2 regions of the Anaerocolumna sp. AGMB13020 genome follow, and region 2 is predicted to be linked to the other one. Evidence: riboswitches for the same ligand, from Rfam matches in the RefSeq annotation. Region 2 holds a riboswitch; the other holds the start of a gene.

Region 1 (16,211 bases), 1.0 Mb from region 2:
TCATAGTTCTTTTAAATGTCGCATCAAAGATGATTACGAAGGTATTCCTTAAAAAGACGGGGAGCAGCAGATAACTGATTAATGTATGAAAACAGGAGGATATGCATTGAACGATATGGTGAAATTTACAGTAAGGGACCTGGATTTATTTTATGGTAATTTTCAGGCCCTTAAGAAAATAAATATGGATATAGAAAAAGGAAAGATAACTGCTTTTATAGGACCTTCAGGCTGCGGAAAATCTACCTTTTTAAAAACCCTTAACCGCATGAATGATTTGGTGGAAGGGGTAAAGATTACAGGAGAAATCACACTTGACGGTGTGGATATCTATAAAGATTTCGATGCTATTATGTTAAGATCAAGGGTTGGCATGGTATTTCAGCAGCCAAATCCCTTTCCCATGAGTATTTACGATAATGTTGCATACGGTCCCAGAATACACGGAGTTAAGAAAAAGAGCGTATTGGATGAAATCGTAGAAAAATCCCTGCGCCAGGCAGCAATCTGGGATGAGGTAAAGGATAAGCTTAAGAAAAGTGCCCTTGCAGTTTCCGGCGGACAGCAGCAGAGAATCTGTATTGCCAGAACACTTGCCATAGAGCCTGAGGTTATTCTAATGGATGAACCTACTTCTGCCCTTGATCCGATTTCAACCTTAAAGATAGAAGACCTGGCAACAGAACTAAAGAATAATTATTCTATTATTATCGTAACCCACAACATGCAGCAGGCAGGACGTATATCTGATAAGACTGCTTTCTTCCTTACCGGAGAAGTAATAGAATATGGAGATACGGAACAGATATTCAACAAACCCTTAAACAAAAAAACAGAAGATTATATAACCGGAAGATTTGGCTGATGTCCGAAAAGCGTAAGGGGATCTTTGCCTTTCGTTTCTATGGAAATCACAGTGAAAAAGGTTTGCATTTATTATAGAAAATGCTATGATAAGGATAATCAAAATGCCTGAAAAAGGCGGATAAGGAGCTGGTACTTAATGAGACAGACATTTCTTGCACAATTGGAGGAACTAAACAATGATGTAATAAAAATGGGCAGTATACTGGAACAGTCTATGAATGAAATGATCGATGTACTCCATGATAAGGACATTGAGAAAGCAAAGAAGATCATAGACAGAGATGATGAAATTGATATGCTGGAACAACAAATCGAAAAAGAATGCATTAACATTATTGCAAAGCAGCAGCCACTGGCATCCGATCTGAGAAAAATTACTTCTATAATGAAGATTATTACGGATATTGAGCGTATCGCAGATCAATGTGCGGATATTTCAGAATATATTATCAAACTTAACAAATATCCTCAGATGGAAGCTCCCAAGTCCTTAGGTTTTATGATTGAGGCAATGAAAAAAATGGTGATTAATACCATCGACAGCTTTGTTGAGGCAGACCTTGTGAAAGCAAAGGCTGTTATCGATGGTGATGATGAAGTGGATAATCATTTTGAGAAAATCACAGAGGAGCTTTCTGCCACCATGCAGAGCAAGCCCGAATTGGTACCACAGTGTATCTGTTATCTTTTCATTATTAAATATCTGGAGCGTATGGCTGATCATGCTACGAACATTGCAGAATGGATTATGTATATCGTTACAGGTGATTTAACAATCGGATAATAACTATATCTTAACAGGAAGCTTGGTTGATGCAAAATTGCTGTCAACCTCCTGATTAAAAGGTGTGCCAGGGCACACAGACGGGAGTTCGGTTGAAGCAAAAATTGCTATCAACCTCCTGATTAAAAGGTGTGCCAGGGCACACAGACGGGAGTCCGGTTGAAGCAAAAATTGCTATCAACCTCCTGATTAAAAGGTGTGCCAAAGTCACACAGACGGGAGTTATGATGAAGACCATATTAGCAGTAGATGATGAAGAACACATTCTGGAATTGCTGGCCTATAACCTGGAGCGGGACAGTTACAAGGTATTAAAGTCAGAATCCGGAGAGCATGCCCTGGAAATTCTGGCGGCAGAAAAGGTTGACATAGTACTCTTAGACTGGATGCTGCCTGGAATGGATGGGATAGAAGTACTTAGAAGAATACGCGCTGATAAATCAAATCACAGAATACCTGTTATTTTTCTTACCGCCAAAAGTGATGAAATCAGTAAAGTGGTAGGACTTGAAGTAGGCTCAGATGACTATCTTGTGAAACCTTTTGGTATTCATGAGCTCCTTGCCAGAATCAAGGCCGTACTGCGCAGAACAGAAGGGATAGCAAAGGTAACAGAGAACGAGGATGAGAGAGAAGAGAAGCTGATCATTGACAGCATGGAAATCAACCGTTCCAGAAGGACTGTAACTTTTGAAGGCAGACCTATCGAGCTTTCCTTTAAAGAATTTGAATTATTGTATCTCTTAGCCAAAAACAGAGGCATTGTATTTACAAGAGACAATCTTTTAGAAAAAGTATGGGGTTATGATTACATCGGAGAGACCAGAACGGTGGATGTTCATGTAAGTAACCTGCGTAAAAAAATCGAAAAGGATGAAAGCCATCCTGTTTATATCAAAACCGTAAGAGGAATGGGATATAAATTTGCATAATGGAGGGTGAAGTTAAGAATGCAGAAGAAACTTTATTTAAGCTATCTGATTACCATTGTACTTGCCCTTGGAATAACAGGTATATTATTTTGGTTTGAGACCTCTGACTATCTTTATGGTCTGAGTAAGGAACGTTATCTTACCCAGGCTGAGATGGTCGGAGATATGTTTATGTTAAGCACCTTTCACACAGCCCAGGATTATGAGGATTTCGTAGATAAATATGAGGATAAATACAACTGCAGAATTACCATAATCGATCAGGAGGGCAACGTGGTAGCCGATTCTGAAACTGATGGGAAGCAGGAGAACCATAAATCCAGGGAAGAAGTTATAGGAGCACTAAAGGGTGAGAGTATTTCTGTAACCAGATATTCACAAACAATGAAAAGAGAATATTCATATAGTGCGGTACCTATTCATACTGACAATTTTGATGGTGTAATCCGTATATCGCTGCCTTTTTCTACTTTACAGGGACTTTATGACAAACTGGCAGATTCGCTGTTTATAACAGTTATTCTTTGTATTGGTCTGGCTATGGCAGCAGCCGTAATCTTTACGAAATTGCTGACGAAACCAATTAATGAGGTTGCCAAAGCAGCAGAGCGAATATCCGATGGAGATTATAATATAAAGATATATACCAGAGATAAATCGGTAGTTGGGAAATTGGCGCGTGCTTTTAATATAATGGCAGTGAATCTGAAAAGCAATATTTCAAGCCTAACCCAGAGAAATGCAGAATTGGAAGCAATGCTCAGCAGTATGGAGGCAGGTGTTGTTGCTATTGATGACAGCAGTGACATCCTTTTTTATAACAGGTCCTTTGAAAAGATATGTAACAATAACAAATCCATAACCTCAGGGCAGTCTCTTTTTACCTTATTCAGAAATGCTGCGGTCTTTGATGCCATTGATGAAGTAAAGGAAATGAAAAGCAGCGTTATGAAAGAAGGTTCCATTTCAGGTCAGGGGCTTCGTTATATCAGAGTAACAGGCACACCCCTGGGGCTGGATGGTGAAAAATCTTTTGGGATACTTCTGATTATCGAAGATATCACACAGTTAAAGAAGCTTGAGAATATGAGAAGGGATTTCGTATCCAACGTAACCCATGAATTAAAGACTCCCCTGACCTCTATCAGAGGTTTTATTGATACGCTGAAAAGCGGTGCAATGAAAGAAGAAGCAGTAGCAAATCGTTTTCTGGATATTATTGATATTGAAGCTGAGCGTTTGTTCTCTTTGATACAGGATATTCTTATACTGCAGGAAATCGAATCCAAAAGAGAATTTGAAAGAGTTCCCAGTGACTTGAACGAATGCGTCAATGCGGTAATAGAACTGCTCCATCCGGAGATACAGGATTCTTCTATTCAGATTGTATTTGAGCCTCAGCCGTATCTGAAACCTTTTTATTGTAACCCTGACAGAATGAAGCAGCTCCTTATTAACCTTCTTGATAATGCCATAAAGTATACGGAGGAAGGAACTATAACAGTCAGCCTGAAGGAAGAGGAAAATGATCTGATTCTCTCTGTAAAAGATACCGGTATCGGTATTGAAAAGGAATATCTGTCACGTATATTTGAACGTTTTTACCGGGTCGACAAAGGCCGATCCCGTAAACAGGGAGGAACCGGCCTTGGACTTTCCATTGTAAAGCATATCGTTGAACTTTATAACGGTAATATTCAGGTAAATAGTACTTTAGGGGTTGGAACGGAATTTATAATCACGCTTCCTTATAATACGGGAAATCAGAAATAGAAATAGACTTCCCAACAGCAGAATACCCAGTATGATAAACAGGCAGTGCATAAAGAAGGTATCCGGCAGCAGGTTGATAATTGGATCGGTAGCCGGATCGAACAGCCAGTAATCATTACGGAAAAATATTTTATGGAAGAGAATAAAGAGCTTGTCAAAATTGATGGCACAGGCTAGTCCCACAATAACCGGCAGGGCCAATATGGTAATACTTGATACCGGCAGGAAAGTGTAATCCCTCTTTTTCTTCTTGTATATCAGTATAAGAAGCAGTATTATTGCGGTCACAGCGAATATTGCATAGAAACTGACAAAGATATTTTTAACCTCTACGAAATGCTCCAATCCGGAAGCTGAGGATGGCAGGGTTGGAAATTTAAGCTCTCCCTTAAAAAAGGGAGAGTTGTAATCTATCAATGCATCATAATTTTTCTTGATAACTGAGGCCTCCAATCCGGAGGTCTTTTCTATTTCTAATAATTTTATATCAAGGTAATAAAGAGGGCGGAAATTTACCGCCAGAATAACACCGGCAGAGATAAAGAACAGTGTAAACAATATTCCGATACCCAAATCGGAAAATTTGAACTTTTTCATAAATTATTCCTTTCAGTTTGTTTATATGTCAGGTTTTATATGGTACACTACTACTAAATATTATATCCTGTGTGGATAATTTAAGCAAATCCTATATGAAAAATATAAAATTTATTGGTATGATGCTGCCAGGGTTGTCTGATAACGCTCCCACAAAGGGGAACCTCCAGCCCAGCACAGGCAGTATTCACACAAACCGTGGTTTATTGGAAGGGATAGATGACTTAAATCAATAAAGACAGAGCTGTAAATTTGTGATTAATTTACTGTTTAATCTGTCAGAAACCAGGTATGTGCAGAATTACCCGGTAAGGAATCGGAGGAACGAGAGAGTATGGAAAACTGTTTCTATAAAGGCGAAGAGATCTGTGCATACGAGTTAAAGGATGTAGCCGGCTTTTATAGGGTGGATTTGGTGGAAAGGTGGAAAATGGCTGCTTCGAAAGGAGAGCTGCTTTGTGGTGAATGCGGAGCGAAGGTATATCTGGCCGCCGGTTTAATCAAGGAACCTTACTTTGCCCATTATGATACGACTGCCTGCGAATATTCCGGAAACAGAGAATCGGAAGAAGCGCTGAAAGGGAAACGTTTATTGTATAACCTTCTTAAAAGGAGCTTTCCCCAGGCAGAGCTTCATACCAGATATAAGCTGAAAAACGGATTGTATGCCAGCTTTTACATAAGCTTTACGGATGGTGGTTCTATGGCAGTAGAATACAGGCTTTACAGCACCGGTATAGAGGAGTTTTATCTAAGAGATGACTATTACCGTGCAGAGGGAATACTTCCGGTGTATATCTTAAATCCCAGGGTGAACAAGAATGACCAGCAGCTGTCCTGGTATCAGAGTCTTATTCAGAAATCCATGGGCTACTGTGCTTTTCTGGAATCCTCCTCTGAAAGGATATATCTTAAGAAGAATTTTGATAATCATTTCGGTAAGGTAAGAAAAGTTGTTACAATACGAAAAGAAGTACCGGTATCTGAACTGGTATTAAGCAGACAGGGGAATCTTTCAGAAGAGTTCCATAAGGAATGTCAGGAGATGGAGGAGTACCTTTCTCTGCCCGAGGGTATCAGAGGAGATGTGCTGGAAAATGCAATACGGCTGATGCTTACGGGACAGGAACAGTTGGTATCTGAAAAATACAGAGCTTTTATCAGGGAGAGGAAAATAATCGAAGGAGAAAATTATGTTTCAGGTAGGCATTAGCTGGAATCCAAGACAGGCGGAATTAAAAGAATTAATCACAAAAACAGAAAAGTTTAGCGAGGCCATGGAACTATGTCTGTATCTGCATGGGATTGTGCATAGCTCAGAGCTATCAGACAATTCAAAAGCGAGTTATTACGATGAACTTATGAATGGGCTGACAAAAGAAGCCTTCACTACTATGCCAACGATTAAAGATGTAACCATAGCCTGGAATTTGTGGCATATAACCAGAATTGAAGATTTAACCTCCAATATCCTCATAAAGGAGGAAGAGCAAGTCTTAAATGAAGAATGGCTTAACCGTCTTTTCGTGACTGTCACAGATACCGGAAACGCTATGACGGATGGAGAGATTCTGGATTTAAGCAATTCCATCGATATGGAAGAATTGAAAAATTACCGCAAAGCAGTTGGTGCCAGAACGAGAAGTATTATAAAGGGCTTGACACCGGAGGATCTAAAACGTAAGGTAAAGCCTGAAAGTATTGACAGAATCCTCAAAGAAGGTGGCGTAACACAACATCCGGATTCATTGTGGCTCCTTGATTTTTGGGGGAGGAAGAATGTTGCGGGAATTTTACTCATGCCAATAACCAGGCATCAGATAGGGCATTTGAATGACAGCATGAAATTAAAACAGAAGCTGATAAAAAACAGAAGCTGATAAAAAACCAGAAGCTGATAAAAAACCAGAAGCTGATAAAAAACCAGAAGCTGATAAAAAACCAGAAGCTGATAAAAAACCAGAAGCTGATAAAAAACCAGAAGCTGATAAAAAACCAGAAGCTGATAAAAAACCAGAAGCTGATAAAAAACAACAGATGATAAAGTAATACGAAAAAAGCCTGCTGCAATATGAAAAATTCCGCATAAGTTTGATTTTTTGCCCTAACTTATGCGGGCCCCATCAAGAAGAAACATTTTCTATATAAAAAAATATAAAACTCCGTTACCTGTTTCCTATATTAATAAGATATAAAACTCCGTTACACCCGTTACCTATACTAAAAAGATATAAAACTCCGTTACCCGTTACCTATATTAAAAAGATATAAAAACTCCGTTACCCGTTACCTATACTAAAAAGATATAAAACTCCGTTACCCGTTACCTATACTAAAAAGATATAAAACTCCGTTACCCGTTTCCTATATCAAAAAGATATAAAACTTTGTTATACCCGTTTCCTATATTAAATAGATATAAAATTTCGTTACACCCATTTCTTATATAAAATCGTATTCATCTTTTATCTTATCTTTCTTAATTCAGTTTAATTACTTATGACACTGCGGAAAGCACCTAAGTCCAGACAGTATATCATAGTATTCCGGAAACGTCTCATCTCTGCCCATCCCTTAGCTCGTCTTACCCTCATAAGCTAACTTCATAAAAGTAAAATAATACTTCTGCCACAAATAGATCCAGAAGGTGTTTCTTAGTTAAAATTATAACATATCAACAAGGAAGCTGTTTGTTTTCTTGTTATAGCATACAAAATATCTAAAAATATCAGCCAAAATAAAAAATACACACTAAAATAAAAAAATCCCCCTTTTCATTGCATGAATTTGCCAATTACAATGGAAGTAACAATAAGAGAGGGAAATAAGCCGTATAGAAACAGACAAGCTTATTTCTATAGACTTAAGGTAACTGTCAACCAGATTTAAAGGGCGGAAAGAGTGAGAGAATCCTCTTTCATTCCACTTGATTTACACGCGTGCTATAGCACGCAGATGGGAGCTATGAATGAAGCAAACGAAGCAAAAGGGAAAAGTCTTCAACAGACGAGTGCTTGGCCTTATGATGGTAATGATGCTGGTTCTTTGCAGTATGATTACCCCCTTTGGCGGAAGAACTCAGGTTCAGGCGGCTACAGCTATTACATCCATGTCTTATTTTTCAGCAGCGGACGGTCCGGTTATCACCAAATCGGGAGTAGGACAGGCGAGCTATGGATTCGTAATGCCTATATTTAACGGCGGGGCAGCCACTTGGGCAGATGTTGCCAGTGATTTAACGGTTAACGTAAAGGTTAATGGCAGCTGGGTAAATATTGATAATACAAGTTTCGCTTACAATGTTAACTGGGGAAATTGGAGTGACAGCGGTTTTAACGGATATTGGTTTACTGTATCAGAGACTACTTATCTGAGATTGGCCTCTAAAACCACAGGCGTTACCTTGGATTATACGCTGGTATTTACGAACTTGCCTAAAACTACGATCACCTCCATGGCTGCAACTCAGGGACCTGATATTACAGCAGGAGTCACTGGGGGAGCAGGCTTTACATACCCGATCTTTAATGGAGATGCAGCTGTCACTTATGCTGCAGTAGCAGAGGATCTGAAGGTATTTGTAAAGCCGGTGGCAAGCAGTACCTGGATAGATATTGACAACAATGCGGCCAGTGGATGGATCTATGACAAGAATTTCGGGCAGTTTACGGATGGAGGTGGCGGTTATTGGTTTACTGTTACAGAATCCATCAATGTCAAACTGGAATCAAAAACTTCGAAAGCAGCTCTGATCTACACGATTACCTACAATCAGCCTGTAAGAAATAATTACACGATTACGGCCTATGACGGGACAACTTACACGGCTGGTGAAACCGGAGCAATTGGTATACCTTTACCAAAAATCGACGGAGGTGCACCGGTCAGCTCAGAACTTGATAAATTTGTTTACGAGATAAAAGTGAATGGGATATGGGTAGAACTGAGTGACTTTAGTAAGAGCAGCTTCAGCTATTCGGGAAATGGCTATAATACCTTATCGGATAAGAACCAGTGGGGTTATTGGGTAGATCACATCTATGGCCTGTGGTTCCAGCCGATACAGGTAAATATGGAGATAAGAATCGGGTATCCACTCAACGGACAAAAAGGCGGAAGCATTGGAAATAATTATGTAAACTACACCTTTATCGGTAACCCTGATGCGCCAAGACCCGATGTATCAGACCTTGGGGATATAGAACTTGGAACACCTGAAAATCCAGAGGTTACCGGAATGAATCTGGTATGGAATGATGAATTCAGCGGAAATTCTTTGGATACCAGTGTTTGGAATTATAATACAGGCTATTATATCAATGACGATCCCGGTACCTGGGGTTGGGGAAATAATGAGCTGGAGCATTACACTAACAGTGAAAGAAACATTTCTGTAAGCAATGGTAAACTTACGATAACGGCTTTAGAAGATCCCAAGACCTTTCCGCAGGATCCAAATCGTGTAGCTCCTTACTCCTCCGGTAAGATTACTACAAAAGATAATGTTACCTTTAAGTATGGAAGAATTGATTTCCGCGCAAAGCTTCCCAGAGGAAATGGTTTATGGCCTGCACTCTGGATGCTGCCCAATGATGATACCTATGGTACCTGGGCTGCCTCCGGTGAAATAGACGTAATGGAAGCAAGAGGACGTCTGCCGGGTGCCTCAAGCGGTGCCATTCACTTCGGCGGACAGTGGCCGGCAAATACTTATATTGGCGGTGATTATTCCTTCCCCGACGGACAGACTATCGATTCTGATTATCATGTATACAGTGTCGTATGGGAAGAGGATAATATTAAATGGTATGTAGACGGTAAATGCTTCTTTAAAGCTACCAATGAACAGTGGTATTCCAACGGGGCCCCATCCAATAACAATGCACCTTTTGACCAGGAATTCTATATAATTATGAATCTTGCAGTAGGCGGTTGGTTCGACGGTGGCGTAACGCCGAATCCGGGAGATATTCCGGCAAGCATGCAGGTGGATTATGTAAGAGTATATAAAGATACAAACGGTGAAAATCCAAGTAATGTACCAGTAACAGGAATCACACTGGACAGACAGACCGCAGCTTTAACAACCATCGGTGAAACGGTCCAGCTCAACAGAACCATTACGCCTGGCAATGCGACCAATAAGAATGTAACCTGGACCTCCTCCAATCCATCGGTAGCTACTGTCAGTGCCGGTCAGGTAACGGCTGTTTCAAACGGTACAGCAACAATTACAGCAACAACCAATGATGGAGGATATACGGCGACCTGCCTTGTAACGGTAAATGCAGGCGGAAATCAGACTGTACCAGTAGCCGGAGTAGTTTTAAGTGCTTCACAAACGGAACTGACAGTGGGTGGAACGGTTACGCTCAATGCGACAATAAGCCCCTCAAATGCAACCAATAAGCAGGTTACCTGGTCCAGTGCTAACACGGCTATTGCTGCAGTCGATCAGAACGGTAAAATAACAGCTGTTGCTGCAGGTACGACCACAATTACTGTTAAAACGGCTGACGGCAATAAAACCGCAAGCTGCCAGATTACCGTTAAGGCAGCCTCTACAGTATATGTGGTTGGTGACAGTGTAAAAGGACTGAAGAAGATTGGAGATAAGTTAGAATTTTATGTAAACGGAGCAACCTTTGCAGACTTACATTATAAAATCAATAATGGCGGTCAGATAAATGTTGCCATGAACGGAAGTGAAAACGGCAACTTTACTTACACCGTGAATCCCGTTAAACAGGGAGATGTGATAGAATATTTCTTTACCTATAACCCGGGAAATGGTGCACTGGATACACAGACCCTTACTTATATACACGGAGTAACGCAAGGAACACCGGTGGATGGTGGTTCCGGCAATCCAGGTACCAATACGGACGTAGCAGCCGGAAAGACTGTAACTTCTTCCGGATCAGAAGGAGCCGGCTTTGGAGAAAGCAATCTGACTGACAATAATACTGCTACCAGATGGTCCTCTAATTTCGCAGATAATGCCTGGTTTGTCATTGACCTTGGAGGAACCTATAACATCAGCCAGCTGGTGCTAAACTGGGAGGCTGCTTATGGAAAGCAGTATGAGATACTGGTATCCGCCAACGGCAGCAGTTATTCCAGTATCTATAAGCAGTCTAACGGCAGCGGTGGCATTGAAACGCTGAGTTTCTCACCAGTGAATGCCAAATACCTCAAATTCCAGGGGATTGAAAGAGCACTGCCCTATGGATATTCTCTGTGGGACGTCAAGGTAATGGGACATAATTAAAAAGCATCAAAGGAAGCGGCAGAACGAACGGCATGCTCTCTTTTCTGTTATTGTTCCATTATAACAAAGGGAAAGGGCAGGAAGATATAAGAATAAGAGAGTATGCCGGAAGTATATTAACAGGTAATTTAAAATACAAGTATCCTAGAAGAAATCGGTACAAGAACTGAATTAATCGAAAAAGAAAAATATCTAAAAAGGCACTTGTCACAGCGCTTAAAATGTTGTAGACTTAATTTAGATTTTGTATGACTGGCGGAAATGGGAGTTCACCCATAGGGAGTACAAAAATAGAATAAGCCGACCGCCTGGGCAGCCCTGGTAGCTCTGTACCTATACAGAACATCGGGTTACCCGGGCGGTTTTTTGTTGTCTAAGGGATTAAAAATCCCTAGGCGTCAATAATACAGGAAAAAGGAGAATAATAATGAGAGCATTGATCAGCGTATCCGACAAAACCGGAATAGTGGAAATGGCAAAGGAGCTGGAGCGTTTAGGAGTTGAGATTCTGTCTACCGGAGGAACCTATAAGAAACTGAAAGAGGAAGGAATCAAAGCTGTTGAAGTATCTGAGGTTACCGGATTTCCTGAGTGCCTGGATGGAAGAGTAAAAACACTACATCCGGCTATCCATGCCGGGCTGCTTGCTATGAGAAGCAGAGAAGAGCACATGAAGCAGTTAGAGGAACTTCAGATCAAGCCCATAGACTTTGTAATTGTTAATCTCTATCCTTTTAAGGCGACTATATTAAAAGACGGTGTAACCAGAGAAGAAGCGGTAGAAAACATTGATATCGGCGGTCCCACCATGCTGCGCAGTGCTGCCAAGAATTATCAGGATGTGGCAGTGGTTACGGATCCATCCGATTACAATAAAGTGCTCGCAGAACTGAAAGAAGCCGGAGCGGTAAGCCTGGAGACCAAGTTCTATTTGATGCAGAAGGTATTTATGCATACCTCTAATTATGACACAATGATTGCAGATTATCTGAAGGCGGAAAGAAAAGACACAGAACTCCCGGAAACCCTTACCCTTACCTATGAGAAGGTGCAGGACATGAGATATGGTGAAAATCCTCATCAGAAGGCAGCTTTTTACCGTGAAATCGGTAAACGAAAAGGCTCTCTGGCTGATGCCCTGCAGTTAAATGGCAAGGAACTCTCCTTCAACAACATCAATGACACCAATGGTGCCCTGGAACTGTTAAAGGAATTTACAGAACCAACAGTCGTTGCCTGCAAGCATGGAAATCCCTGTGGAGTAGGCAGTGCCCAGAATATTGAGAAGGCCTGGGATAAAGCATATCAAGCAGACAAGGTATCCATTTTCGGCGGTATCGTGGTATGCAACCGTACAGTTACCTCCTATATGGCAGAAGAGATGAGCAAGATATTCCTGGAGGTAATTGTAGCACCTGATTACGAAGCTGAAGCACTTGAGATATTAAAGGCCAAGAAAAATGTAAGGGTTCTTAGGCTGGAGGATATTGAAGTACCTCAGAACGAAAATGCGTATGACTTAAAAAAGGTAAACGGTGGACTTATTGTACAGACCATTGACAGCAAACTTCTGATGGAAGAAGAACTAAAAGTTGTTACGGACAGAAAACCGACGGAGAAAGAGCTGGAGGATATGCTTTTTGCCATGAAGGTGGTGAAGTTTGTAAAGTCCAATGGAATTGCACTGGCAAAAGATAAACAGTCCATTGGAATCGGACCCGGACAGGTAAATCGTATATGGGCAGCCAGACAAAGTATAGAACATAGCAAAGAGCTTATAGGCGAAGGGGCAGCTGCGGGTTCTGTACTTGCTTCCGATGCCTTCTTCCCTTTTGATGATTGCGTAGAAGCAGCTCATGAAGGTGGGATTACAGCAATTATCCAGCCAGGCGGTTCCATCCGTGATGAAGATTCCATAAAGAAATGCAATGAATATGGAATAGCTATGGTATTCACTGGTATGAGGCATTTCAAGCACTAATTAAATCTGCTTTTATCTTATCATAAAGACTTCTCCGGCACAGTTTCATGGAACTGGTTGCCGGAGAGTTTTTTTTATTTGAGGTTGATATGATTGTGACAATTAGCGAAAAACAGTAAACATTTACTAATTCTGTGGTTAAAATTGACAATGAGTTCTATCCTTAGTACAATAGAAATGAGGGTGTGTCCAGAAACACATTACACCGTTTTGCATGTTCAGTGTAGAACAGGCAGTTTTCAGACACATCGGCAGAATAAAATTCTAATCCAATTTTAATATTTGTGTAATATGGAATTAATCGGGATGGAATATGATTATATTACACAGGTGAAAGACATAGAAATCAACTTAAGCGTGAAGAAATAAAAAAACTCCACACAGGAGGTGTTAAGATGCTATTGCTATTTCAGGTTTGTTTTTTTGCAGGTATTGCATTGATAATTATATCAGTTCTTTTGGGAAGCCTCTTTGATATTGTTGGGATTGACGGCTTTGACCTGGATTTTGGAGGAAGTTCCATTGCACTTCCCTTTAGTCCGATTGTTTTCGTTTTGTTTTCAGCAGTATTTGGCGGTATGGGATGGATTCTGTGGGAGAAGGTTCCAGGCTTGTTCTGGATATTAATGCTGTTCCTATCTGCAGTTACCGGTTTTGCAGTATGTTTCGCCATACAGCATTTCATCATAACACCCCTTAAGAAAGCCCAAAGTACCAGCACACCGGATGTAAAGGATCTTGTTGGGCTGCCGGCTACTGTATCGGAGACCATAATGGAGAATGGCTTTGGAGAGATAAGGTATATTATAAATGGAAACAGTTATACCTCACCCGCCAAGACAATAAACGGTGGAGAAATCAAAGCAGGAGGAAGTGTGGCCATCTGCTGGATTGAAGAGTATGTATTTTATGTTACATCCACAGAGAATATCTGATACATAAGGTAAAACCTATATCGTATCTGATATAAATTAGGAAACCATGGTTATAGGAGTGCCCTTTATACAAGGCTATCAACTTATACTATGGGAGTACGTGTTAATAGGAGGAAGAAAGTATGCCATTACAAGCTATTATTATTGCAGGAAGTATTGTAGGAGCTGTTATTCTGGTTATCCTGCTGGTTACCACCATGTGGAAGAGAGTGCCCCAGGATAAGGCAGTAGTTGTAACAGGTCTTAAGAAAAGGGTTATCTCCGGCGGCGGTGGTTTTGTTATCCCTTTGCTGGAACGTGCCGATAAGATTTCATTGGAAAATATGAAAATCGAAATTCGTACAGAGGGTGCAAGAACGGAGCAGGGTGTTGATATCCGTGCCGATGGTGTTGCTGTTGTTAAGGTTAAAAGCGATAAAGAAAGCATTCTAAATGCTGTAGAGCAGTTTTATACAGGCAGAGAACAGCAGACCATAGAGGTTATAAAAGATACAGGCAAGGATGTATTGGAAGGTAAGCTAAGAGAAATTATCTCCAAGATGACCGTTGAAGAGATTTACAAAGACAGAGAAAAGTTTGCTTCTCAGGTTCAGGAAGTTGCAGCCATGGGTCTTGCCAGTATGGGACTTGAGCTGAAGGTCTTTACCATTCGTGATATCTCTGATAAGAATGGCTATCTGGAGGCACTTGGTAAACCTCGTATTGCAGAAGTAAAGAAAAATGCTGCAATTGCAGAAGCAGAAGCTTTAAAAGAAACCAAAATCAAGGTAGCAGAAGCCGAGAGACTGGGAGAAGAAGCAAAGATTCTCGCAGAAACCCAGGTGGCAGAAGCGAATAAGGAAAAGGAATTAAAGATACAAGGCTATCGTCAGGAGCAGGAGACAGTAAAAGCGAAAGCAGATGCTGCTTATGCCATCCAGAAGAACAAAGTGGATAAGGAAGTTACTGAAACTGCCATGCTGGTAGAGCTTACCAAGAAGGAAAAAGAAGCAGAAATTCAGGATAAAGAAGCTATTAGACGTGAAAAAGAATTACTTGCTACTGTTAACAAAGAAGCGGATGCAGATATTTACCGTATCAGCAAAGAAGCTGATGCCAAGAAATACTCTGAATTAAAAGAAGCAGAAGCAGCCAGTATGGCAATAAAGGTAAAGGCAGAAGCAGAAGCGGAAGCTATCAGAATTACTGGTGAAGCAGAAGCAGCCTCTATCCTTGCAAAAGGTACAGCGGAAGCTCAGACCATGGTGAAGAAAGCAGAAGCTTACAAGCAGTATAATGATGCCGCGGTAACACAGATGATTATTGAGAAATTACCTGAAATTGCTGCCTCTATTTCAGAACCTCTTACGAAGACTGAGAAAATTGTTATTATAGACAGTGGTAAGAATGGAGAAGGCTCTGGAGCTTCCAAGGTTTCCGGTTATGTAACAGATATTATAACTCAGATACCTGAGACGATTGAAGCGATTACTGGAATTAACCTTACAGACTCTATTAAGAAGAATCTGTCAAAGGATAAGAAAGAGGAGCTGTCCAGTCAGACGAAGGAAGAACAGGATTCCACAGATTATAAGGAAGTATAAACTGTAAAGATATAAAACTGTAAAGCCATAAATTCAGGCACCGCAGACATGAAGTTAAATGTTTACGGTGCCTTTTTATGGCTTTTCATAAGCTGAATATTCTTGTTTTACTGTGCTGTTCCCGATGGAGTGGGAGTAATATCTGATTTTTCGACTACTGTAACTTTGCAATAATCAAATTTACCATTTCCGATAGAAGCGAAGATATAAGTAACACCAGCAGATTTTGCTGTGATTCTTCCGCCAATGCTTACACTGGCGATATTGGAATCATTACTCCAGAACTTTGCTTCTTCTACCGTGTTGTTAGGCTTTAAGATCGCTGTTAAGGAAGTCTTATCACCAACTGTCAGGGTCAGTTCTGATTTGGTAAGCTTAATACTTAAGGCCGCAGGACCAACGGTAATACTGCAGTCCAAAGTGGCAACTGTCTTAGTGCCATCTTTAATGGTAGCAGTTATGGAAGCAGTTCCAAAGTCAACAGCGGT
Region 2 (16,211 bases):
GCTGATTTTTCCTGCATTATCCGTTTTATCAATATCTTATGCGATGGAATTATTCTTTGAAGATCTTCCAATCTATTGAATATTGAATAGCCTAACACATTAATTTGCCCTGAATATGACCAAAATTCAAGATTTATACTCCAATTTGTACATTTAACGCTTCAAACAGACTTCCTCAAGCTTCTCTGCCACTAAGGTAAGACCTTCCGTACCCTTAAGCTGTTTTGATATTCTGATACAATTTTCCTTGTACTCCTTCTCTCTTAACAGTTGCTCTGTACCCTCTCTTAAGGATTGCGGTGATATCTCTTTGAATTGTCCAACTATGCCAAGTTTCAGGTCATTTAATCGCTTCGCAACCATATGCTGATCATTGACCATAGGAAAAGCATACATTGGTACACTATAGCTTAGCGCTTCATTAACACTGTTAAAACCGGCATGGGTAATGAAAACATCTGCTTGCTCTAAAATTGCTAATTGCGGCAGGAAATTCCCAACATAGAAATTCGAAGGGATATCTCCCAACTGCTCTATCTTGCATTTCTTCCCGATTGACATCATAACAAAAACATCAGAGGCCTTAAATGCCTCCAGACACATTTTATAAAAGTCGATAAAGTCTGTATTAACACTTCCGAGCGAGATATAAATCAAGGGTCTGGAATCCTTTTGGGGAATATCATCCATCGGTTCGGCCACAACCTTTTCTACTAGTGCCCCTGTAAAGAAATATTTAGACGCTTCCAGTCCTGCATCTCCATTAAACTCAGGAATGGTATATACAACATTCCATTGTGATTTACTAATGAAGATATCACTTAAGCCTGGTACTGGAACTTTGTATTTATCACAGATTCTGTTCAAGATCTCATAGCAGTGATCCAACTGGGGATGTGTACCCGGCTGCAGCATAGAATCCGGAACAGGTGCATGACTCATAGCAAAACTTGAATGTGAGCTTACTACCGGTATCTGAATTAATTGGTCTAAGAAATATGGTGCTCCAAATAGTGAATCACAGACTACCATATCATACTCTTTCCTATGAATCAGTTCTAATACTCCAGGCAGCACTGCTTCCGCATAGAGAAGAATATATTCCATTAACAAAAAGAAGGGATGCCTGTCCGTTGGTCGATAGGCAGCCAGAAATTCATCCAGTTCTGTTGAATAATTCAGAAATACTGCGCCTTCTGCTATTACTTTTTCCTCAAATTGCTTGGAACAAAAATAATCCACCTTATTTCCCCGTTCAACCAATTCCCTTACCAGTGGAAGCGTCGGGTTAATGTGTCCATATAAATTTGCATTTACGAATAAGATATTTGCCATACTTTTCTTTCCCTCCATATATCACTCTGATATAATTTATACTATATCAGAGTGATATATTTGTCAAGTAAAAAATTTCGGTTTTCCTTCCCGCACCGGCTGAAAGACAGATTACTCATTTTGTGTGCTGTATTTTTCGTTTTGGCACACAAAATCCGCAACTTATCTTTCAACTGTGCATTACAGGAAAACCGAAAGGCTTCTTTGTATTTAACCTTCTCTTTCAGATCTTAGTCCTTTTATATCTGACATACCTTATGAGGATTTAAGATATTCTTTGGATCAAACGCCTTCTTGATACCTCTCATGATTTCTACGGTAGCCGGGTCCATGGCTTCCATAAGATAGGACTTCTTTGCATAACCTATACCATGTTCACCAGATACCTGGCCACTCAGCTCTCTGGCTTTCCCATAGATCTTATCCATGGCGGACTTCATCTTCTCCTCCCATTCCTCTTCGCTTAAATCATCCTTTAAGATATAGGCATGAAGATTTCCATCTCCTGCATGGCCAAAGCTTTTGATTCGGATATTTACTTCTTTATATAAGCCATGGATATATTCCACCATTTCATTCACGGAACTTCTTGGTACTACCACATCTACTTCATCCATAAAGGAAGTGGACCCTTTGATGGCTTCCAGAAATGCTCCTCTGGCTTTCCAGATGGAATCTTCTCTTTCTGTGGTATCAGAGATCAGGATATCAATGGCACCCTGCTCCAGACAGATTTTCGCTACGTTTTCATAGTCTTTTTCGATTTCTTCCGTAGAATTTCCATCAAACTTAAGCAGTAGATAGGCATCTGCACTGTTATCAGGAAACTTTTTGCCCAGGTATTTTTCTGCATCGATTATTACTTCCCTCTGCATAAATTCAACCGCAGTGGGAATGGCTTTGGATTTAATAATCAGAGGTACGGTACCGATTGCCTTTTCCAGAGAAGGAAAGGGTATCAAAAGGCTGATTGCCTTCTTCGGCAAAGGAAGAATCTTTAAGGTTGCTTTGGTAATAATACCAAGCGTCCCCTCCGAACCTACCATCAAATCCTTCATGGCATATCCGGTACTGTTCTTTACTACCTTGCCGCCAAATTCCACCACCTTGCCATCGGGCAGCACAACCTCCAGCCCTCTTACATAATCTCTGGTCACACCGTATTTAACCGCTCTCATACCGCCGGCATTTGTACTGATATTTCCACCGATAGTAGCGGATTTTTCACCTGGATCCGGCGGGTAAAACAAATCTCTTTCCTGCACATAGGCAGCCAGTTCCATTAGCAATACTCCCGGCTCTACCGTAATGGTAAGATTATCCTCATCCAATTCCAGAAATCGGTTCATAAGACTGGTATCCAGCATAATGCCATGTTCAATGGCAACAGACGCACCTACCAGACCTGTACCTGAACCTCTGGGGGTTACAGGGATTGTATTCTCATAGGCATATTTCATTATTGCAGAAACCTCTTCGGTGGATTTAACCTTTACTACCACATCCGGATAACTGACCGTATCACTTAATTCATCATGGCTGTATTCTTCCTTTATATCTTCACCGAAAAGAATCCTCTCTTCCTCTTTTATAACACCTCGTATATAATTAATATCATTCAGTTCCAGCTTTTTATATTTCATTTAATAACCCTGCCTTTCTCACCGCCTGTAAATCTTAAGCCACAGGTACAAATTTTGGTATGAGGTTGCTGTTTCGCTCTGACTTCCTTAAATTTATCTCTAACTTCTTTGAATCTATCTCTAATTTTAAGTTGAACTTTAATTGTTGCAGCTGATATTACGAATAATTCATTACACCTTTTTTGTAAACACACTCAAGCACTGACAGGTTTACCGGCTTTTATCCGGCCGATGATCTCCGGCAGGATTTCATACAGATCCCCAATCAGGCAATAATGAGCAGTTTTAAAAATTGGTGCATTTTCATCTTTGTTAATGGCAATAATCTGTTCAGCATTATTCATACCTGCCGTAAACTGGACAGAGCCGGATACACCGCAGGTTATAATCAGCTTCGGCCTTACCGTACGGCCGCTTAAGCCCACCTGGCATTTGGCTGCCAGCCAGCCCGCTTCCATCACTGGACGAGTACAGGCAAGCTGACCACCCAGTATATCAGCAAGTTCTTTTAACAGCTCAAGATCTTCTTCTTTTTTGACACCTCTGCCAGCAACTACCAGTACATCAGAGGCTTCAATAAACTGCTCTTTCTCTTTCGCAATAATATCTATTACTGAGACTTTACTATCCAGTTCCTTTGCATCAATGACGCAGTTAATTATTTCACCGGATACCTCTTCTTTTCTTTCCGGCGCATCCATAACCTTATAACGCACAGTAGCCATCTGAGGTCTGTGATTGGGTGTTAAGATCTGAGCCATAATATTTCCACCAAATGCAGGTCTTATCTGTACCAAATCCGTATTTTCATTTATATCAAGGATTGTACAGTCAGCAGTTAATCCGGTCTTTAATCTGGCTGCCAGCCTTGGTGCCAGCTGTCTTCCTACCGGTGTTGCTCCCATTAAGATAGCCGTAGGTTTAATATGCTCAACGAAATCCTCAAAAGCCTTGGTATATGGTTCCATCTTAAAGCGGTCCAGTTCTTCCTTATCATAAACAAATACCTTATCTACTTCATAATGCAGCAATTCTTCACACTGGGTCTGTATATGATGTCCCATCATTACGGCATATACCGGGTGATTGATCTTAGCTGCCAGTTCCTTTGCTTTTCCGATTAGTTCATAGGTCACTGGATGAATTATCCCGTCAATATGATCTACATATACTGCAATTCCATTCCACTGTTCCTTGTCAATGGCTTCAACCGCTTCCTCCACATATTCAATGGCGCCTGCCGGGCCTTTTTTCACACAGAGCTTACACATCTTACAGGCGGCATTTATCTGAAGCAAGTTGTCTTTCTCTTCAATTGCGCCAAAGGGACAAATTCTGATAAGCTCCTGTCTGTTTCCTACCTTTTCCTGGTTTACGATTAACTTAGCCATACTCCTCTTCCTCCTCAGGCAAATTTTAATTCATTTAATTTATGAAACAACTGTTCAGCCAGTTCTTTTCCCTCTCCATTCCACACTTCTCTATGATTATTGACCTGAGGCGGAAAAATTCTTTGCACTTGTGTGGGGGAGCCATTTAAGCCATAGTTTTTCTCCTCTTTATCCTCCAGGTCTGCAAGGGTAATCACTTTAATTTCTCTGTCCTTTGTTTCCTGTTTCTTTACATAGGAGGGAAGCCTTGGGATAAATATGTCTTTATCCACTGCCAGCAGACAGGGATACTGTATTTCTGCTACTTCAATGTCATGGGTCATATCCATCTCCACTACTAAGGAGCTCTCTTTTTGTTCAACTATCCTGGATACATTGGACAGACTTGGAATCCCCAGCCATTCTGCTACTTCAGGTCCTACCTGCGCGGTATCTCCGTCGGTGGTCTGTTTTCCGCAGAGAATCAAATCAAATTCCCCACTTTGTTTTATACCCTGTGAAAGGGTATAGCTGGTAGCCAGTACATCGGCTCCGCCAAATTTACGATCAGATATCAGCACTCCGTTATCTACTCCCATGGCAAAAGCTTCTCTTATAATTCCAGTCGCCTGCCCCGGTCCCATAGTAATTGCTGTAATACTTCCGCCGGTTTTCTCTCTGATACGCAGTGCAGTTTCTAACGCATATAAATCATAAGGGTTCATCTTGGATTCCACCCCGTTTCGTTTCAACACACCGGTAACCGGATCCACTTCCACCTTATTACTGTCCGGAACCTGCTTAATGCATACTAAAATATTCATCTGAAACTCCTTTCCTACCCTTTTCAGGTTTACTGCAAGCACATGTCTTTCAAGTCAAAACCTACAGCATAAATCAATTTACAATTTTATTTTAGCTAACAAATTTCTCGTAGCCAGTCTGACTCCGCTTTCATACACTATGAGTTATGCCAGCAATCTTGCGCCGACATAAGTAATAACCCCAACTATGATTACAAAAAGGACAAAATATTTAATGGTTCCCTTTAACAGCATATTTTCCTTTCCCTCCAAACTAACTGCTGCTACCGCAACCGCTATGCTCTGAGGTGAAATCATCTTGGCCATAACCGCACCGGCTGTATTAGAGGCTGTAATCCATGCCTGATTAAGTCCAAGTGCTGCAGAGGTTTCCGCCTGCAAACCGCCAAACAATACGCTGGCAGAGGTTCCGCTTCCAGTCACAAAGGTTCCGATTGCCCCGAGAAAAGGTGCAAAGAAGGGGTAGAAGGAACCGGTGTAGGTCACAAATACAAGTGAGATGGAAGCAATCATACCGCTGTATCCCATTAATTTTGCTGTTGCCATAATAGCAATAATTGTTATGACCGTCTTCATCATCTGAAGGATCGTTTTCTTTAGGAGTACTAACATTTCCTTTATACTCAGTCCCTGAATCTTTCCACCGATAAAGGCGGACAAAAGAATCCACAAACCAGGAGTTGCAAGCCAGGAAAAGGTATATGGTGAGCTTCCTTTCCCCTGATAGATACTTACCGTTGTTTTTACGGATGCCAGCAGTTCGTTAAAGGAGCCTGCCATTTTCGAAGTAATTAAGAGGAATGCAAAAATCAGGATGAAGGGACTCCAGGCAACCAAGGCTTCTTTCACAGTTACCTTCACTTCCTGCCTGCCCTCCAGAATATACTTATCATCCACCCTTCCTTTACCAAAGATCCTTGCTGCCAATACGGTGGCAGCCATAGAGCAGACCGCTCCGATTACCACCGGCAACTCTGCTCCCAGATATCTTGCAACCAAATACTCCGGAAGCAGAAAGGAAAAACCGGAAATCAGAGTGATAAGAGTGATTCCCTTTAAAGAATTCTTTGATTTTCCTGTTAGGAATACCAATACAAAGGGTGTTAGGATAATTAGCACGGCTAATAAAATTACCGTATTGGTAGACAGATCAATTACATTAATACCGGTAATTTTCGCCAGGGTGGTAGTGGGAATACCAATGGAACCAAAAGCTGTCGGTGTTGCATTAGCTATCAGACAGACAATAGCTGCGAATACCGAAGGAAAGCCAAGACCAACCAGCATACTTGCCGGAATGGCAACCGCAGTGCCAAAGCCTGCCATACCTTCCATAAAACCACCAAAACCCCATGCAATAATAAGTACTAACACTCTTTTGTCTTTCGTGACGTTGGCCAGCATTTTTTTGATTATTTCCATTTTGCCGGTAGCAACACAGACGTTGTAAGTAAAAATAGCAGCAATTATAACAATGATAATTGGCCATAAAGCAAGTGCGGCCCCCTCCGCAACTGCACCCAGACTGTCAATAAACGGCATCTTCCATACAAATACGGCAAGTACATATGCAATTGCCAGAGCGATGGTACATGCTTTAAACCCCGGGATTTTTAAAGCTGTCAGAGCAATGATTAGCCAGATAATCGGTAACAATGCCATAACAAATTCGAAAATCATCTCCATACCTTCTCCATTCTGTGGTATTTGAGGAGCTGTCAGGAATTTCTCCAGATTCCTTTTACTCCTAAAATAAAATTTTTTCCAATTGGTACTACCAATTTATACTGAAAAAAAATGGTGTTGCAAAACAGTTTTGTTTTACTACACCTATTTGCTGCCAACTCCGTCGAATTGGTAGTACCACTTTGTAATTTTATTATAAATGCGCATATCCTATCTGTCAACAAACGTCATTTTTTTAACAAGTACTTTGTTTATTTTTACCTCACAAGGAACTTTTATATCATTTTCAGGTCATTATCTTTTAATTTTTCGTCAATTATACCAAAATGTTTGTTAATAGATTCATAAGCCAGATTTTTATCCCTGGTAATTAAACTTTCTATCATTCCATTGTGGGCCTCCATCAGAATTTTTCTGCTGTCTTCCTGGCTTAAGATTTCTCTCCTAAGGTCTACAATGAATTTATCCAATACCTCTGAAAGAGCCTGAAGGATATTGATGATAAGCGTATTCTTGGAAGCCAGCGCTATATTATAGTGCATTTTCTTATCCAGCACCACATTGTTAGCTTCTGTATCCGCCTCCAGCTGAGATATAATCTTTACCAGGGACTGGATTTCCTCATCCGTAATATTGTCAATTGCCAGCATCAGTGCTTCCATTTCCAAAGCTCTTCTTAATTCACTGACCTGCCGGTAATCTATCTGATTCAGCAGAAACATCATGGACAGCGATTCTACCAGATTATTCTCAAAGTTACCGGTCAGAAAATTGCCTGCTCCCTGCTGGCTTGAGATTACCCCCATATTATCCAGCGTCCGGATTGCCTCTCTTACAGAATTCCGGCTGATACCAAGTATCTCTGACAGTTCTCTTTCCGCCGGCAGTTTTCCTCCTATACTTAATTCTCCCAAACGTATTTGTTTTTTTATGTAATTTATAACTTTCATATAGGACTTTTCCTGTGTTCCGTATTCTTCCATCGCTACCTCCGTCTGTTTCTTCTGACCAATTTCACATTGCGTCAGCTGGATTTTATAAGCTGCCTTTTCGTCTTTGGAAAACTTGCTTTACTACTTTATTTTAATAACATATCCTTTTCGCTTTTGCTCTATTTATACACCGTTTCAGATACGGCTTGTCTTCATTCTACCATATTTTGTTTAATATTCAACTAATATGCTTTTCTTTCGAAGATTTACCAGCTGATATTTAATATACCTAAAACGTTGAAAGTGGCTCAGCATAGCAAGGAAGGAACTGCCCTGAAAATACCCTCTAAAGGTTAGATATACGAACCTTGGAAGCTCACTGTTCTCCTTTGCAATCCGCAGTGCTTCTTCTGACAGCCGGCTTTCTGTTTCCTTCATACATTTTCTCCCCACCTGAATTTTTGTCAAGAGCAAAAATTAGGATTAAAGGTCCACTAAATCAACGTTTTACATGGTATAGCCTTTATTTTATACGGGACCTTTATAACAGAGCTGAACAATACCCTTATCACCATTAACAACAATTTCTTGTCCATCCTGTAATATTTCGGTTGCGTTGCCACAGCCTAAGACCGCAGGGATATTATATTCCCTTGCTACAATAGCGCTATGGGACAGAGGCCCTCCGGTATCGGATACGACCGCGGACGCTAAAACAAACAATGGCGTCCATGAAGGGTCAGTATATCGGCAAACTAGAATGTCACCTTGCTGCATTTTATCAAATTCCTGCAAGGTAAGAATTCTTTTAACTTTTCCTTGGCAGATACCTCTATTACCTGATACACCTCTTAACACATTTTCGCTATTAACCTTTCCGACAAGCGAAAGGCTGCTCCACAATTTTTCGTTTTGAGGGCGGCTTGCCTTTCTAACCGTAATTTGCTTCCTATAATTTTGAGTCCCAGCAGACAGTGCATATATTTCTTCTAGTGTAAGAAAAAGAATATCCTTTGGCTGCATAAATATTTCCGGAAACCGAAGCTCCAGTTCAAAAACTGCTCTGCGTGCTAATCCATAGCACATCTCTATCAGGTAAAGACTTTCTTCCCGGTTGACATGATACCCTCGAATTTCCTCAATCTTCTTATGCACCTTGGCGGCTTTATTTGCAGAAAAGCACCTTGTGATTTTCTCAAGGATTGCCTGATATTTGTTGTTTCCTAAATCCTTGTTATCAGACTGTAACAAAGCTTTTATCAAAGAAAAGAGCGGAATCATATCCTCATGCCATGATACGGAGCAAAATGCACAGTAGCTGCTACTTGATTTCCATCCGAACTCATTGATAAAATTTTGCAACCTGTCGGAAAAATCAGGATAGTCGTTCCGAATGGTTTTTATGGCACTGCTATCCATAATTTTATGATTCGTAATAGCTCTGTTTAACTCTTTATAATCTTGAATATAAGCGGCCAGCTTTCTTAATGCGACATTCAGTTCCCATGTTTTATAAGGCAAGTCGCTCAGCAGATCGAATTCATTAATCTTTTTATCTATCCGGCGCAAGTTCGGATAAAGCAACTTGGAAACAGCAACAGACGGGAAGATATTATAGCGAAAACGTATGTATGCAATTTCTTCCGATAAGTTCATCAAAGCCTTTACTTGCTGAATCAGCGCAGTGACTGATAGCTGGGAAACATCTACCGCAGATATTTCTTCCAGCTCTTTTTTTATCTTGGAAAATGCACCGTTTGTATTTGAAGAATTCACCGCATAATTTGTATACTGCCGCAATAAAAAAGGGATATTCAGAATTCGTGGAGAAATACGTATCGTACTTGCTGAGAAGGATAGTATCCCGTTTTCGTCCATATTCAGCGCACCACCAATGGAAATACCTAATTCCTGAAAAACTTTTGATTTTGCCCGATCTATGATTTCACACGGTTCTATATCCAAAGGGTAAAGAGGCGTAGGGCAATGCTCAATCCAGTTATTGAGCACAGCTTTTTGTGATGCGGAAAGCTCCGGCTGTCTTTCATTTGCTTTTTTTAAAGTAGTAATTGGGCGGGACTGTAATAAGTACAACTTGCCGTCTGAAATAGCCCATTCGATATCCTGTGGGCTTCCATAATGTTGTTCAACCCTCTGACCCATTGTAAAAACTTCAAGTGCTTGTTTGTCATTCAGGCAAAAGCGGTTTCTTTGCTCCAAAGGTGTTCTTCTTTCCTCGATTCCTGTGTTGCCATAGCAGATCAAAATATCTTTATCACCCATTTTTTTATCGACTATACGGTTGCGCTTTTTGCTGTATATATAGATATCCGGTGTTACTTTTCCTGAAACAATCGCTTCTCCAAGACCCCATGAAGCATTAAGCATCATTTGACCTGAACTCTGACTGACAGGATCGGCGGTAAAAAGAACGCCCGACACTTCACTTTCCACCATCTTTTGAATCACGACCGCCAAAGATACTTTCACGGTATCAAAGTTTGCCTGTTTCCGATATGTCACAGCACGGGTAGAATACAGAGAAGCGAAGCACTTCTTGACTGCGATCATAAGCGGCTCCCTACCAACAACGTTAAGATAGGTTTCCTGCTGTCCGGCGAAGCTTGCCTCTGGCAAATCCTCGGCTGTAGCTGAGGAGCGGACAGCAACTCGCATATTTTGCCCGAGCGTTGCATAGCACTCATTAATTTCTTTCTCTAATGTAGCCCAAAGCTGTCCTTCCGCGATTTCAGAGCTAAGCGTTTCACTATAAGCCGATGCTTGCTGGTCAAAACCATTACGCTTCATGTATTCGTCAAACGCATCTCCTGTAATGCAAAAGCCATCGGGAACAGGAAAACCGGCATTAAACATTTCGCTCAAATTTGCTCCTTTCCCGCCGACAACAGAAACATCTTCTTTCTTCATTTCATGAAACCTTCTAATATATTTCATATTAATCTCCATTCCGTGCGCCTTGGTGCGGCACAAATAGTCATGAAATTTCTCATTTCCCTCCTCCATACTGAAGTTCACGCATTCGTTTTGTCTAAAACATGGCTAATTCGAAAAGATAGGGAAGCTGCAATCGTCCCTGTTGCGGCAAGAATCAGAACACCGCCAATATAATATTGCTGCGGATAGCTGAGTGAAAACTGAAATAATATTGTTCCGATACTGCCGCCAAAATTGCGGATTAAGTGGGCTGCGCTGTTTACACCCGAAGCATTATTCTGCGTCCGGGTCGCTGTATATCCCAATAATACAGACATTAATACACCTGAGCCGAATCCCAGCAGCCCCACAGCCAGCATAAAGAAGAACGGTATGAAAATGCCACCTGCCAAGCCTGCCAACCATCCGATCAGGATGGCCGGACGTTCAGAAATTTTATATAATGCCCCCAAAACGCTTCCGACTCCCATGAGAACAACGAATACTGCCAATAGATTCCCCGCCCTATCTGCACTGAACCCCATAGAAAACTGCATCAAGCTTGGCAGATATGCAAGACAGACATTATAGAATGCTCCCAACAGAAATACCTGAAGGCACAGGTTTCTCAATAAAGAATCTGTTGCAAATTCCTTTGGAAGCAGTATATTTCCGCCTTTGGTGTCCTTCCATACCACAAACAAAAGCAATGCGGCGCTTAAAATCAGTAATAGGTATTGTTGATGATAGGCTTGCTCGATTCCCAAGGTTGTGAGAAGAATAGCCAAAATCATAAGTAGATGCCGGCGAAAGTAAAAAGGCTCTGTATGCATAGATGGAACGCTATCAGGGAGATTTCGGAATACCAGCCAAAAGCTTAGCATTTCAAGTGGGAGTAAGAGAAAAAAAATTGCCTTCCATGAAGCAATCTTGGGTAAATATCCGCCAGCTAAGCTGCCTAACCCATTGAATATGATCTGCACAACGGCAAAGGAGGCAAAAACAGACGAATACTTTTCTTTCTCAAAATGTTCACCTATTATACCGTAGGTTGCCGGAACTACTACCCCTGCGCCTATTCCCATAACGATTCTCGTGATTACCAGCTGTAGCATAGAGCTGCTGAATGGGGCTATTATAGTCCCTATACCAAATAGCAAAGAACCGATAATGAAATTTTTCTTGTTACCGAATCTCTGACACAACCCACTGGACAATATAATGACGGCGGAAGAAGCAAGTATATAGCTGCCATGTATCCATGAATAAAAGGAAACGGATTTGAAACTGCTACTGATTGCGGGCAACGCGCTGCTGAAATAGGTTTGCATAATGGTGGAAGCACCCATGCAAAGCAACAGCCCGATAAGAATGGCAGTTTTTTCAGGTTTGTTCAAACAGAAACACCTCCTTCAAGAACAAGTATAACATCATCCTATGAAAATATCAAATATTTTTCATAGCTTGGATAAAAATTATCAAAGTTGCTCAAGGAGTGCTTTTTCAATGACTGGATACCACGAATCAAAACCAACACCTATCTTTTCTTTATGAGTGCACAATATGGCCAACGTTGCAACAGCAGCGGCCAGTTCCTCATTAGATGCTGAGATAACAATTCCTTTATTGGCCCAAATTTGTCTGATCTGCTGAATGAAATGCAGATTATCTTCTGCGGTAATGGAATCGTCATTCCAGACCAACGTTTCTAATAAACTACTATATTCATTGGTGTAAAATTTATTTGTGACCGTTTTATTTAAAAGAACATGAGCAAGATCCGTAAAAAATTCTTTTGGTGTTTGGTTTTCTTCTTCAATTATGGTTAGGATTTTTTTTCGTATTCTGTTTTTTTCATCGCGCAGAATTTCTTCATAGAGAGCTTCTTTGTCTTTGTAAAAGGAGTAAAAGCCTCCTAATGATATTCCCACTTGCTTAGTCAATAGCTGTATTCTAAAATCTTTGAAACCTAGTTGCATGAACATCTTTGCAGCAGCTTCTTTAATTTTTATCTTTAGCTCCGCTCGTTCTTCCTCGGTATAAGGACGTCCCAATATATTCACCCCTTCAAAATAGTTCTGTGTATATTATAATACCTTTCCATTCAAGGTTCGTCAATATAGCATTCATGAGATAATAAATAGATGTCCTATTAACGCAGGCAGATTTTCCTTGATTATGTGGGATTCCAACAGCAGCTGAAATTATCCAGATAATTGAGAAATACTTGATTACATGCGAACTGTTAACTTACACATCTTATTATATTAGATGAATAATATATCCTCAACTCTTCTGAGCTTGGTTCGGAGTTGACATTGACAATATCCATATTGAATGGTAGTATAATTATGCTGTATGACTGACGGAAGTGGATTAAACCACAGGGAGTATAGCGTTTCGGGAGCCGACCGTCTGGGCATGATGCTTAGATTGGTGGGCCTTTTTTTATACTGTTAATATCATTCAGAGAACATTTGAATCTTGCGCAGAGTAGAACGTTGTGCGTATATCAATGAACAGCACAAGGCTACAGTGTGATAGATAATGCAAACTTGGGAGGACACTACAATGAGCTTTTTGGTTAGAGGATCGAGGGCGTAATGATGGAGCTGCGGTATACAAAATAGCGGCGCTTATCTTTCAGAGAGTAGTCGAAAATATAAATGGCTTCATTATCAGATATAATCAATTAATACACAAGGAGGAGTTATCCGATGGAACAAAAAGATTACTGGAACAGTGTTTCAGAGACAAAGCAGTTTACAACGCCTTTTCAGGCCAATGAATTCGCCAATTATCTTAATCTCAATGCCGTCATTCTTGATGTTGGGTGCGGCTATGGCCGTACACTGGACGAATTGCATCACTTAGGGTATAAACATCTGATCGGCATGGATTTTTCGCAGGGGATGATCGAACGAGGAAAACAACTGGCCCCTTATCTTGATCTCCGTTTGAAAAAAGATGCAGGGATCGATTTGCCAGACCATAGCGTAGACGCGGTTATACTTTTTGCCGTCCTGACTTGTATCAAAAGCAATGAAGAACAGCAGGCACTAATTACTGAGATTTATCGTGTATTAAAACCAGCCGGCATTCTGTACATAAACGATTTTCTTATTAATTCAGATGAAAGAAATCAATCCCGCTATCAAAGCTTTAAAGAAAAGTATGGCATCTATGGTGTTTTTGAATTACCGGAGGGTGCCGTTCTTCGCCATCACTCAGAGAAATGGCTGAAGGAACTTCTGGCTGATTTCAGTACATTAAAATATGAGCACCTGACATTCACAACTATGAACGGACATAAGTCGAATGGATTTTATTTTATAGGAAGGAATCTTTTCTAATTCTATTCCGTTTCACAAAAATATACATTTAATCACAGACGATGACAAAGAGCTTTGCGCTCTTATGAAAAAATGTATAGAGCAAGAAAATTTATCTGCTATTATACCGGTGCTTATGCTCATCGCTAAAATGATGAGGAAAATAAAGTTTCCAAGCTTCGGCTTGGTGCAGATGATTATTTAACAAAACACAGACAACTAAAAAACCAGTGTAACGAAAGCAGGTTTTCCGTTACACTGGTTTACTAAAATATTTTTATTCCAATGAATTAAAGGTGCTGTTTTATTATTTCATTAATTTCCCACCAAAGAATTCTACTATCTCTATTACCTCACTTAAGGATTTTATGGAAACTGCTATCTTAAAAGTAATCTTATCCGTTATCTGAAAATCTTCTATGGTGACTGCTTCCGGTAGTGTTAAAGGTATCGAAATGAGCGAGCTTTCTTCCTCGATATTTGCTTTATCTATTTTATTTTTCAGATAATCCATAACGACACTTTTTAATACCGGTATCCTTCCCATATATGCTTTGTTTATTTTGACTTGCAGAGCATTATCAGTTACCGTGAAATCAGTCTTTAAGATTAACTGTGCCGGAAATAAGGACAATAACTTTGTATCTGCATAAAAATAAACCTCACCATTCTGTATGGCACAATGGACACTGTCTATTTTCTTGCTTTTTAGCTTATCCATATTCCCTGAAATAATATTGTTCATATCATTTTCCGATAATTCAAACTGGAACTCTTTTGAGGAATTGGTTAACATTCCTGTGATGGAATCCAGGATCTTCTCTTTCATGAGCTCTTTCAAAGAGATTTGTTCCGTTGAAGCTTCCTTGAATTTCTCAACTGGTTGGATGCAGTAGATAATTGCTGCGAATAAAACGATTATTAAAACAATAGTCAATGCTAATTTATTTTTCATTTCAGTCTTCCTCTTTGTTCTTACCAGGGCTTGGCTTGGTATAGGGTTCAGCCTGGATCCGTTCATGAATGCCTTGTTTAAGTTCCTAACAGCCTTATAGAATATACTTTACCAATACAATGGTTTCTATTATCACTTTGGAAATTAAGTGCATCCAGGTCTTATACTATTATATCAGACGTTGGAATTTTAACAAGAAAATCTTGCCTGTGATGAAATGAAAAAGAGCTCGCTGCTATCCCTTATATTCTATTCGCTTCCTCCTACGAATCGTAAAATCACTTCAAGGTTCTGAGATTAAGGTTCTGTTCCCCATTTCAGTGTACCGGCAATATAACCGGTAACATTGTTCCAATCCGTATAATTTGTTGCCGTGGCATGAAAGGAATAATCATTTGACTGTGTAAAGTTTGACCAGTCCGACTTCCATACTCTTCCCTTTATTTCAGTCTCTGCTCCTGGTGCCAGCGTGACTGCTGAACTATCAAAGCTTATTTCCAGGTAACAGTCAGCATTTGTCTTTGATAACCCTGTAAAAGTACCGCTAATTTTCCCGCTGCCTGCCGAAGCCCAGTCACAAACGTAACTGGCAGCATTGGTACCATCCTTTGTAAAGTAATATCTTACCTTCACATCAGAAAGATTGATACTTGTTGTACCGGTATTAACAATTTTAAAGTTTGGATACAAAGTATTAGTGGAAGCTGTAGTATTTCCATTGAAGAATTGAAGTTTGATATTTCCACCAGGTATTGGGGTTATGGTAGGGATGGGGGTAACTGATGGGGTGGGAGTTACCGTTGGGGTAACTGTTACTGTTGGGGTTACTGTTACTGTTGGCGTTACCGTTACTGTTGGGGTTACTGTTACTGTTGGCGTTACCGTTACTGTTGGCGTTACTGTTACTGTTGGCGTTACCGTTACTATTGGCGTTACTGTTGGGATAACCGTTACTGTTGGGGTAGGCGTTACCGGAGTAGTGCCGCCTGGTTCCGTGCCATACACCAGAACCCCTTTTACATATGCTGTTATTTTCAGATTCTGTCCATAATCTGTTTTACTGGAATCGAAAGAATAATCATTGGTCTGATTGTATTTGGAATTGTCGTATTTCGTCAAGGTAATCTGAAGCTCACCGCTGCTGGCTCCGGGATTCAGGATTCCCGCACCACTTGAAAAGCCTACTTCCGAATAGAAATC

What was found. A riboswitch is a leader RNA that binds a small molecule or an ion and turns the genes downstream of it on or off. The one in region 2 is predicted to bind ZMP and ZTP.
Region 1: another riboswitch for ZMP and ZTP. It lies ahead of purH (bifunctional phosphoribosylaminoimidazolecarboxamide formyltransferase/IMP cyclohydrolase); the one in region 2 lies ahead of R2R35_RS04595 (class I SAM-dependent methyltransferase).

What each region holds. Positions count from the first base shown of each region.
Region 1 is NZ_CP136910.1:2,133,900-2,150,110, reverse strand. It holds gene pstA (phosphate ABC transporter permease PstA) at 1-74, shown strand, start outside; gene pstB (phosphate ABC transporter ATP-binding protein PstB) at 116-865, shown strand; gene phoU (phosphate signaling complex protein PhoU) at 1,004-1,651, shown strand; gene R2R35_RS08460 (response regulator transcription factor) at 1,879-2,583, shown strand; gene pnpS (two-component system histidine kinase PnpS) at 2,602-4,356, shown strand; gene R2R35_RS08450 (TIGR01906 family membrane protein) at 4,297-4,953, opposite strand; gene R2R35_RS08445 (hypothetical protein) at 5,049-5,189, shown strand; gene R2R35_RS08440 (competence protein CoiA family protein) at 5,288-6,166, shown strand; gene R2R35_RS08435 (DinB family protein) at 6,147-6,833, shown strand; gene R2R35_RS08430 (Ig-like domain-containing protein) at 7,922-11,224, shown strand; ZMP/ZTP riboswitch at 11,463-11,545, shown strand; gene purH (bifunctional phosphoribosylaminoimidazolecarboxamide formyltransferase/IMP cyclohydrolase) at 11,652-13,205, shown strand; gene R2R35_RS08420 (hypothetical protein) at 13,601-14,140, shown strand; gene R2R35_RS08415 (flotillin family protein) at 14,263-15,723, shown strand; gene R2R35_RS08410 (Ig-like domain-containing protein) at 15,831-16,211, opposite strand, start outside.
Region 2 is NZ_CP136910.1:1,099,147-1,115,357, forward strand. It holds gene R2R35_RS04545 (macrolide family glycosyltransferase) at 154-1,335, opposite strand; gene R2R35_RS04550 (FAD-binding oxidoreductase) at 1,575-2,978, opposite strand; gene R2R35_RS04555 (electron transfer flavoprotein subunit alpha) at 3,173-4,369, opposite strand; gene R2R35_RS04560 (electron transfer flavoprotein subunit beta/FixA family protein) at 4,384-5,172, opposite strand; gene R2R35_RS04565 (L-lactate permease) at 5,317-6,852, opposite strand; gene R2R35_RS04570 (FadR/GntR family transcriptional regulator) at 7,134-7,841, opposite strand; gene R2R35_RS04575 (hypothetical protein) at 8,022-8,228, opposite strand; gene R2R35_RS04580 (PEP/pyruvate-binding domain-containing protein) at 8,319-10,718, opposite strand; gene R2R35_RS04585 (MFS transporter) at 10,823-12,121, opposite strand; gene R2R35_RS04590 (TetR/AcrR family transcriptional regulator) at 12,203-12,778, opposite strand; ZMP/ZTP riboswitch at 13,073-13,152, shown strand; gene R2R35_RS04595 (class I SAM-dependent methyltransferase) at 13,442-14,077, shown strand; gene R2R35_RS04605 (hypothetical protein) at 14,364-15,011, opposite strand; gene R2R35_RS04610 (cellulase family glycosylhydrolase) at 15,309-16,211, opposite strand, start outside.